DNA from 2 places in the Geminocystis sp. NIES-3708 genome. Region 1 is predicted to be linked to the other one. Evidence: riboswitches for the same ligand, from Rfam matches in the RefSeq annotation. Region 1 holds a riboswitch; the other holds the start of a gene.

Evidence for each region. Region 1 has a riboswitch for cyclic di-AMP ahead of GM3708_RS12770 (ArsB/NhaD family transporter). Riboswitches for the same ligand answer to the same signal wherever they lie in the genome.
Region 2: another riboswitch for cyclic di-AMP. It lies ahead of ntrB (nitrate ABC transporter permease); the one in region 1 lies ahead of GM3708_RS12770 (ArsB/NhaD family transporter).

Annotation. Positions count from the first base shown of each region.
Region 1 is NZ_AP014815.1:2,899,609-2,904,383, reverse strand. Features, by position in the region: gene GM3708_RS12780 (response regulator) at 1-947, opposite strand, end outside; gene GM3708_RS12775 (hypothetical protein) at 1,229-1,489, opposite strand; gene GM3708_RS12770 (ArsB/NhaD family transporter) at 1,606-2,943, opposite strand; cyclic di-AMP (ydaO/yuaA leader) riboswitch at 3,222-3,375, opposite strand; gene leuB (3-isopropylmalate dehydrogenase) at 3,440-4,525, opposite strand.
Region 2 is NZ_AP014815.1:472,978-477,752, forward strand. Features, by position in the region: gene kdpC (K(+)-transporting ATPase subunit C) at 1-18, shown strand, start outside; gene corA (magnesium/cobalt transporter CorA) at 203-1,339, shown strand; cyclic di-AMP (ydaO/yuaA leader) riboswitch at 1,691-1,844, shown strand; gene ntrB (nitrate ABC transporter permease) at 2,289-3,095, shown strand; gene GM3708_RS02005 (CmpA/NrtA family ABC transporter substrate-binding protein) at 3,100-4,494, shown strand; gene GM3708_RS02010 (ABC transporter ATP-binding protein) at 4,583-4,775, shown strand, end outside.

The DNA.
Region 1 (4,775 bases):
AATTGATATTTCTCATTATGATCAATATCTGAGTCTAAAATAATTAAATCTACTGAAGATGTTAAAATATTATTTAATCCTTGTCTAAAACTATCAGTAGTGAAGAGGTTATATTTTTTCAAATGTAATATTTTTTCTGTTTTAAAAGCCCAATTTTTATCTTGAGTTAAACAAAATATATTAAAAGTTTTTGGTGATGAATATTGACTAATAGAAGATAATAAAAAAGGAGTAATAATTTTTATCCATCCCATTTCAACATAAGGATAAATAAATTGACCAATAGTAGCTAAATCTTGGTGTAAATAACGAGATAATTGTAAAAATGAAGTTTTACCATCTATTTTTGCACATAAAGTCTGATAAAGATGATCACTAACTAATAGTTTTAATTGAGGATTATTAGTAATAAAAGGGCATTCTTGAGGAGATCTTATGTAAGGATTTAGCTGTTGCCAATTTTGAGCATAATTTGCAATTTTCGGGATAAGAAAATCAACGTTAAATCTAATTATTAATGGTTCTAAATTAATATTTTCTTGCCAACTAAAATATCCTTTTCGTAAAAAAAATACATTAAATAAAACTTCTTCAATAATGTTTTTGATAAGATTTTTTTGTTGATTTATAGAGATAATTTTTTTTTCACTTAATAGTAAAATAGCTTCATATTCAGCAATAGTATTAACATCAATTAACGACTCTTCAATAGATTGAATTTCCTGATTTAATTGGTAATAAGTTAAATATTCTTGAAGACGTTGTAAATCGAAAGATTGCTGATCTGCGGCAAAAATAATCTCTCCACGCTCAAAAAAAATAAAATAAAATAATTTTTTCATTAAAAAATTAGATTCAGTTTCAACAAAAAAAACTCCCGTTTTTTGCTGTGTACTAATAAAATAAAAAAGAGAGTTAACATCTATTTCTTGTAAATCACCATACATATAATATTCTGTTCAGTTATCATAAGAATTTATGTGTAGATTCCGAAATTATAAAATTTTAGTTATCATCAATTTTAAATTTTATCAGTATAAAATAAAAAAGAATCTACAATAATTTAAGATTACCGAATCAAAAAACAAGAATCAAGACAATTGAGATCAAAATTAACCATTTTCCAATAATTGGTTTGATAAATCTTTAATCCAATTAAAATCATTGCCTAATAAGAAATAATCAACTTATCTTACTATTCGCTATTTTTCAAACTAACAAAAAAATTTTAATATGTTTCGGATTCTATTTGATTAATAGGAATAAAATTTTCCCAAGGTAATAAAATAGGACGTTTAGTAAATAATAATTGACCTCTATGAGTTTTGCGATCAATCGCTACTCCGATGGGGGGTTTTGCTAATTTAACATGAAAATGACAGTAAGTTTGATAGATTGCCCTAGCCGACTTAAGTATATTAGGATCTAGTAAGTCAGGAACACCTTTAGTGATTTTAGTGGTATTACCATTACTGATGATGGGGATCATTTTTTCCTCCTCTGAAATTTAACAAAGTTGATAATTACTGACTAACTATTATATTAATCAAACATCCATTATCTGAGAAAAGAAAAATATTAATCCGATAAATTGTCAATTTTATCTCAAAAAAGGAAAAATAATCCTAGATAAATAGCAGAGACAATCAATTGTACTCCCATCATGGGTAATCCGTATTTAAGAAAAGTCTTAAAGGAGATTTCTCTCCCATGTTGCTCTGCAATTCCCGCCGCTACAATATTAGAAGATGCACCAACTAAAGTTCCATTACCTCCTAAAGTTGCACCAAACATCATGGCATAAAATAAAGGTAATACTTCTGGGGGGAATTGCCCAGCAAAATCTGGATTTAGTACTTCTGAACCTGTTAAGCCTACATTAACTAAATATTCTTTTAATAAGGGTACCATTGCTACTACAAGAGGAATATTTGCGACAACACTAGAAAGCAAACCAACCACAAACATTAAAACTATTGAACCAACAAAAATATTTTGTCCTAAAACAAAGGCTAATAACCCTGATAAACTTTTTATAACTCCTGTTTTTTCCAAACTACCAATTAAAACAAAAATAGACATGAAGAAAATTAAAGTACTCCAATCTACATCTTTCAAGATATTATGAACCGTATCAATTTTACTGTGATGTGCTAATAATAAAGCCAGAGCCGCACCCATTAAAGCCACTGCGGCGGGAGATACAGGTACGGTTAGAGAATCGCCAAAAATGAAAAAGAAAAGGACAAAAACCATGATTAAAGCCCCTAAAGCTAACATTCTCGGGTGATTCACTTTAGGATGAGGTAAGTCTTCTAAATGAGTAAATTTCGTATTCCAAATATCACGAAATAAAATCGGTGTCATGACAGCAACGGTGATAACAGCAATCAAGCCACCAATACTTAACCGTTGAAGATAGTCAAGAAAACTCATGTTAATAGCATCTCCCACAATAAAAGTAGCAGGATCTCCCACTAAAGTGATTAATCCAGCACTATTTGCTACAAAAACCATCAAAATAAGCAAAGGTACAAAATTAACACCTATTTCTTCTGCAAGAGGAGGAATTAAGGGAGCTAATAGCATTACGGTGGTAGCATTGGGCAAAAATGCACAAATGGGAGTAGTAATACCAATAATACCTAATAACAAGACGTTACCTCTACCTTTAGCAATTAGTACCATTTTAGTAGCTAAATATTCAAAGATTTTAGTAGGCTCAAATGCTCTAACTAAAACCATTACACCAAAAAATAAGACCAAAGTTGCATGACTTTTACTGATGTATCCAATGGCTTCTGTGAGTGTAAGGGTATGGGTAAAAATAAGTATCAGTGCACCTAATAAAGCGGCAACTGTTAAATGTATTTTATCTGCTGTAATTAGTGCTATTACTGTAACAAATACTGATGCGGAAATGATAGTAGAAATATTTTCCATAATATAAATATTTTTCTTAGAAATGATAAAAAACTCAAACGATAGATGTTTTTAGTTCTATATATTTAGATATATAAAATTAATTTACTAACGGATAAAAATACACTCATCAAGTTAGTAAATATTTTAAAAAAACTAAATTATTCAATTAGTGAAAAAATATTTTTAGTGATAATTCATCAGATAATTAAACCCCAAATTCAAAAAGGATGATCAATGAAGAGTATGGTCAAAATAGGAATACCTAATGAATTCGAGACATGAAAAACGCTCATTCTTTAGTCTCCTCTCAATGCCTACGAGGTTAGCTGACGGGCTAGAACTGAGAGATGTTCTTTTCTACAATAAAAGTAGAAATAAGCCCCGTTAATGGTTCCCCCGTTTCCAGCGATTTAATTTATTTAGATCAATGAAACTAGGCTGATTAACTCTGTGTAAATCTTTTCTATTATAGCTTGACTATCAAAAATTCGCTGTATTGCTCAACACAAATTGATTAAGATTGTAAAACGTCTAATAAAATTTTACCGATTTCTTGACATCCTACAGGTTTACATCCTTCGGACATAATATCTCCTGTGCGATAACCCAAATCAAGGACTTTTAATACTGCTGATTCGATTTTACTTGCTGGGATAGGCTCATTTAATCCGTAACGTAACATCATCGCTGCACTTAAAACCTGAGCTAAAGGATTAGCTTTATCTTGCCCTGCAATATCAGGTGCTGAACCGTGTACAGGCTCAAATAATCCTGGGCGATCGCTACCTAAACTAGCAGAAGGTAACATACCAATACTACCTGTTAACATAGCCGCCGCATCAGAAAGAATATCACCAAATAAGTTACCAGTAACAATGGTATCGAATTGCTTAGGATTGCGCACTAATTGCATAGCGGCATTATCAACGTACATATGAGTTAACTCTACATCGGGATAATCTGCGGAAATTGCAATTACACGATCACGCCACAATTGAGACACATCTAATACGTTTGCTTTGTCTACAGAACATAACCGCTTTTGACGTTTTTGAGCAGTCTCAAAGGCAACTCTAGCAATGCGATCAATTTCTGATTCACTATAAACCATAGTATTTATGCCTCGTTTTTCTCCTGTTTCCGAGGTAAAAATGCCTTTAGGTTTACCAAAATAAATACCTCCTGTTAATTCTCGTACTACCATAATATCAACTCCTTCCACTACTTCTCGTTTCAGGCTAGAAGCATCAATTAATTGAGGTAAAATAGTAGCAGGACGTAAATTGGCGAATAAACCTAAAGCCGCACGAATACCTAATAATCCTGTTTCTGGGCGTTGCTCACGGGGTAAATTATCCCACTTATAACCTCCAATAGCCGCTAATAAAACAGAATCGCTTTTTTTACATATTTCAATAGTTTCTGGGGGTAAAGGATTACCTGTAGCATCAATAGCCGCACCACCAATTAAAGCCTCTTGAAATTGAAATTCTATATTACATTGTTTAGCTACTACTTTTAAAACTTCAACGGTGACAGCCATAATTTCTGGACCGATACCATCACCCGGCAATAAAGTAATAGAATATTTATTAGTCATTATTAATATCTGTATATATATTTTGAACAACCTTTCATCATATCAGAACTAGGCAATAGCCAATGAGCAATGGGTAATTAACAATTAATAATGGTTTTAGGCAAAAAAGCTAGAAGATTCTTTATAGTCAGAATGAAAATTCTATCATTTTACAAACGTCCTAACATTACTTAGTAGGACTATACGATTATATAATCTTGGTAGGAAAAGAATATCTAAAGTCATTGACAAATAACTTCGCAAATTGCTA
Region 2 (4,775 bases), 1.5 Mb from region 1:
GAACTAAATAAACTATAATTTTTATCAATAAAATTTTATACCTATTCTAATTGCTATTACCTGGACTTGTAAAGTAGTCACAAACAGTCAAAAATATAAGCTCGTATAAATTAAGACTTGGAAACTATTGTCTTCTATCGAACTGACGTTATAGTAAAGGTTTTAGTCCTAATTATTTTATCTATTACCTTACTTACTATTTATGAGTCATTTTCGCCCTTCCAATCTAGCATCTAATTTCAACTACTTTAATAATTCTATTAACAACATTCCGGGTACTCTTCAATTTAATTCTAATGCGATCGCCCCTAAAATTACTCTCATTGACTATAATGAAAATCAAGCCATTCGCAGAGAATTAAAAAATCCCTTAGACTGTTGGGCTTATCTCGATACCGAGTCAGTTTCATGGATTAATCTTGATGGTTTAGGTGATGAAATTACTTGGAAGCATTTAAGTCAAGTATTTAATCTCCATCCCATCGCCCTCGAAGATATTGTTAATGTTCCTCAACGTCCTAAAGTAGTGGAATATAAAGAACATTTAGTTCTAATTTCTCGCATGGTAACTCTAGATCAACGCTCTAATTTTTTCGTCAGCGAACAAATTAGTTTTGTGCTAGGAAAACATTATGTACTCACAATACAAGAAGAACCAAAATACGATTGTTTAGGAGGAGTTAGAGAACGGATTCGCAATAATAAAGGAATAATTCGGCAAAAGGGAGTTGATTATTTATTCTATACCCTGATTGATGCTGTTATTGATGGATTTTTTCCTGTAATGGAAGTATATGGTGAATTTGTGCAGTCATTACAAAATGAAGTCGTCACTTATCCTAGTCACCAATCCTTGACTAAAATTCATCAACTGCAACAAGATTTACTCCTTGTACGCCGTGCTGTCTGGCCTTTGCGAGATGCTCTTAATTCTTTACTAAGAGATGGAAATGAGTTAATTTCTGAAGAGGTACAAGTTTTTTTACGGGATTGTTATGATCACATCATTCAAATTCTGGATATGGTAGAAACTTATCGGGATTTAGCTTCCAACTTAACTGATATTTATCTTTCTTCTGTGAGCAACCGCATGAACGAGATTATGAAAACTCTGACAGTTATCTCCAGTGTTTTTATCCCTTTAACCTTTATTGCTGGAATTTATGGAATGAATTTTAATCCTGATAAATCGCCTTTTAATATGCCAGAGTTAAACTGGTATTGGGGTTATGTATTTACTTGGGCAGTGATGTTAGTAGTTGGAGGGGCAATGATTTTCTTTTTTTGGCGTAAAGGTTGGTTCAGTAATCTAAATGTGCCTCAAAAATCCAAAAAGTAATTGAGCTAAAACCTATTTAACTTCAATATTTTAAAATTAGTAGAAAATGACAAAAACTCTTACTCATTGCCTACTTTTAATAATCAAATTAGACGCATCCTAGTATTGTTATTATGATGCGTTTGCAAAAAAACTAAAAATTTCTTTTACATCTTTAATAAGTGAGTAACTAGAAGTGATTGTGCATTGTATTTTTCTCGAAGCTATTGTAACAATGAATTTAAACCCATTGCCTCTATACAATTAATTTTGTATAACTACTTAACATGAACGTCTTTGCGAGATAAATTAATCTAATTTTGTTTTTCTCATCACACTAAAAACTTAACGAATAGGATAGAATTTATTTTTAGAGTGAGTCAGCCTAATTCCAAAATATCAATTAATTTGATGAAACGGAAACGGGGGAACCAATTTAGGGGCGTATCATTACTTTAACAGTAAAGAAGGACATCTCTCAGTCCTAGCCCGTCAGCTAACTTCGTAGGCATTGAGAGGAGACTAAAGAATGAGCATTTTTCCTAGCTCAATTTCATTTAGGTATTCCGACTTTGACAAATCTCTACATTTGATTACCTTTACTGAATTTTGGGGTTTAACTAATTGTATGAATTCTTTTTAACAAAAAATTTTTTTCAACTACTTTCTGCATAGTACTTCAAGGACAAAAACTTGATATTTTGTTGTCCGAAAACTAGAAGAATTTACTTCTTAAAAAAAGTATTTTCCTAACCTATATTCCGTGTAAATAATTTTATAGTAATTAATAAAAAGCGGCTTTTAAACATTGAAAAAACGCTTCAGATATTTCTATTTCAATTATTTACTAACTTCTTAGCTAAATTTTGCTTTCTCTCTCTTCTTAATTTGAGAGGGTAAGAAGATCATATATTTTGAAAGAAAAAAGTTAGCTGTATTGAGCAAAAATCAATCATAATTTTTAATTTTTATGAAAGCAAAGAAAAATAAGTTTCTCAATTTTTTCACAAATTCTAACTTCTTATTACCAATTATCGGTTTTGTTGGTGTTATTGCTCTTTGGTGGATTATCGCCTTATTTCGTGGGGAAATGATGCCAACTCCTCCAGAAGCATTAGCAAAAAATCTCGATTTTATTTTAAATCCTTTTTACCGTCGAGGGCCTGGTGATTTGGGTTTAGGATGGTTATTATTAGCTAGCTTGCGCCGTGTTTTGATCGGTTTTTTATTAGGTGCGATCGTAGCTATTCCTGTGGGATTTTTAATTGGAATGAATCACACTGCATGGCAAATTATCAATCCGATTATTCAAGTATTTAAACCAGTTTCCCCTCTTGTCTGGCTACCCATTGCCCTAGCTATTTTCAATTCTGCCGAACCTTCAGCTATTTTTGTAATTTTTATAACTTCTTTGTGGTCAACTATTATGAATACTGCCGAAGGAGTGATGAATATTCCTAAAGAATACTTAGAAGTTGCAGATGTTTTAGAGATGCCCCGTTGGAAGCAATTATTTAAAGTGGTACTTCCTGCCAGTTTGCCTTATATTTTCACTGGTTTAAGGATTAGTTTAGGTATTGCTTGGTTAGTAATTGTAGCGGTAGAAATGCTCACAGGGGGTGTTGGTATTGGCTTTTTCGTTTGGGATGAGTGGAATCGCCTCAATGTTAGTTCCGTATTTTTGGCGGTATTTGTCATTGGATTGACAGGGTTAATTCTTGATTATGCCCTAGCTCAACTACAAGTTATGATCACCCATCGCCCGGCAAGAGGTTAAAAAGATGAGTAAATATCAAAATCGAAGATTCTTTTTACAAGGAATAGGCGCAACAGCAGGAGCAATCGCATTTTACGGTTGTACTCATCAACAGGGCAAACAACCTAGAAATATCCCTGACAGTGCTTTAGCGGTAGAGCCAATTATCAAACCTGAAACCTTGGAAAAACCGAATTTAACCGTTGGTTTTGTACCCGTTAACGACTGCGCACCCTTTGCGATCGCCTGGGAAAAAGGATTTTTTCGCAAATATGGCTTAAACGTCACTTTGAGCAGAGAAGCAAGTTGGGCAAATTCCAGAGATGGGATTATTTTCGGCAGATTAGACGCTTCCCCTGTGGTTTCAGGGGCAGTTATGAATGCCAGATTAGGGGCAGAAGGGGCAAGAAAATTTCCTCTTTGTGCGGCGATGACAATACACCGTCATGGTAACGCTCTGACGATGAATCGTAAACTATGGGAAGGGGAAATAAGACCTTGGAATACTTATAATGGGAATTTAGATGCTTTTGGTCAAGATTTACGGAATTTTTGGCAAAAATCACCCCAAAATGAGAGAGTTTGGGCGGTGGTGCTAAGTTCTGCTATTTATGACTATTTTGTCCGTTATCTGGTGGCTTCCGTTGGTTTAAATCCCATTGACGAATTACGAATAATTATTACTCCTCCTCCTCAAATGGTAAGTAACATGAGAATAGGTGCAATGCAAGCCTACATGGTAGCCGAACCTTGGAATACCAGAGCAATTAGTGGTAACGAGGGTATTGGTTTTACCTTTGCCCAAGGGCGGGAAATATGGCGAGGACATCCCGATCGACTCTTAGCAGTACAAGAATCCTTCATTAAGGAAAACCCCAAAACGTATCGCTCATTAGTTAAAGCCATGATTGAAGCCTGTCAATATTGTAGTAAACAAGAAAATCGAGAAGAAGTTGCTAAAATTATCTCACAACGATCGTTTACAGGTGCGAAGACTAAATATACTGAACCCGGTATTGTGGGTAACTTCAACTATGGGGGATTCGATGATCAACCTCGCATCAAAAAAAGTTTAGAAACAACTCTATTTTTTGATATACCTCCAGAAGTTTCTACCGTTGAAAATGATCATTCAACTTTCCTTTGGCAATCAGATAGTTTTTGGTTAATGACTCAAGCCACACGATGGGGACAAATTCCCGAATTTCCGAAAAATGCGGAGGAAATCGTTAGTCAGGGATGGCAAACTAAATTATATCGAGACATAGCAGAAGAAATGGGGATTAAATGTCCCAAGGAAGATCATAAAGTAGTTTCAGGAGAGGCTTTTATTGACGGTAAATCCTTTGATTCTAGTGATCCCATCGGCTATATTAACAGTTTTGACATTCGTGCCAATAGTCCTCAAATTTTTGGTTAGATTTAAAATCCTTTTGTGCCTTTCTTTCTTTGTGCCTTTGCGAGAAAAAATTACCCCAATAATCAAACATAAATAATTAGGAGTAAATATGGTATTCCCAACAGAAAATCAAGTTAAATCCCCCAAAACCAACTCAGAAGATTTTTTAGTAGTTGAAAAAGTCGTTAAAGCCTTCAAAAAACCTGACGGCAGTGATTTTGTTGTTTTAAACGGAATTGATATGACAGTAGGACGACAAGAATATGTATCTGTCATCGGTCATTCAGGTTGCGGTAAATCCA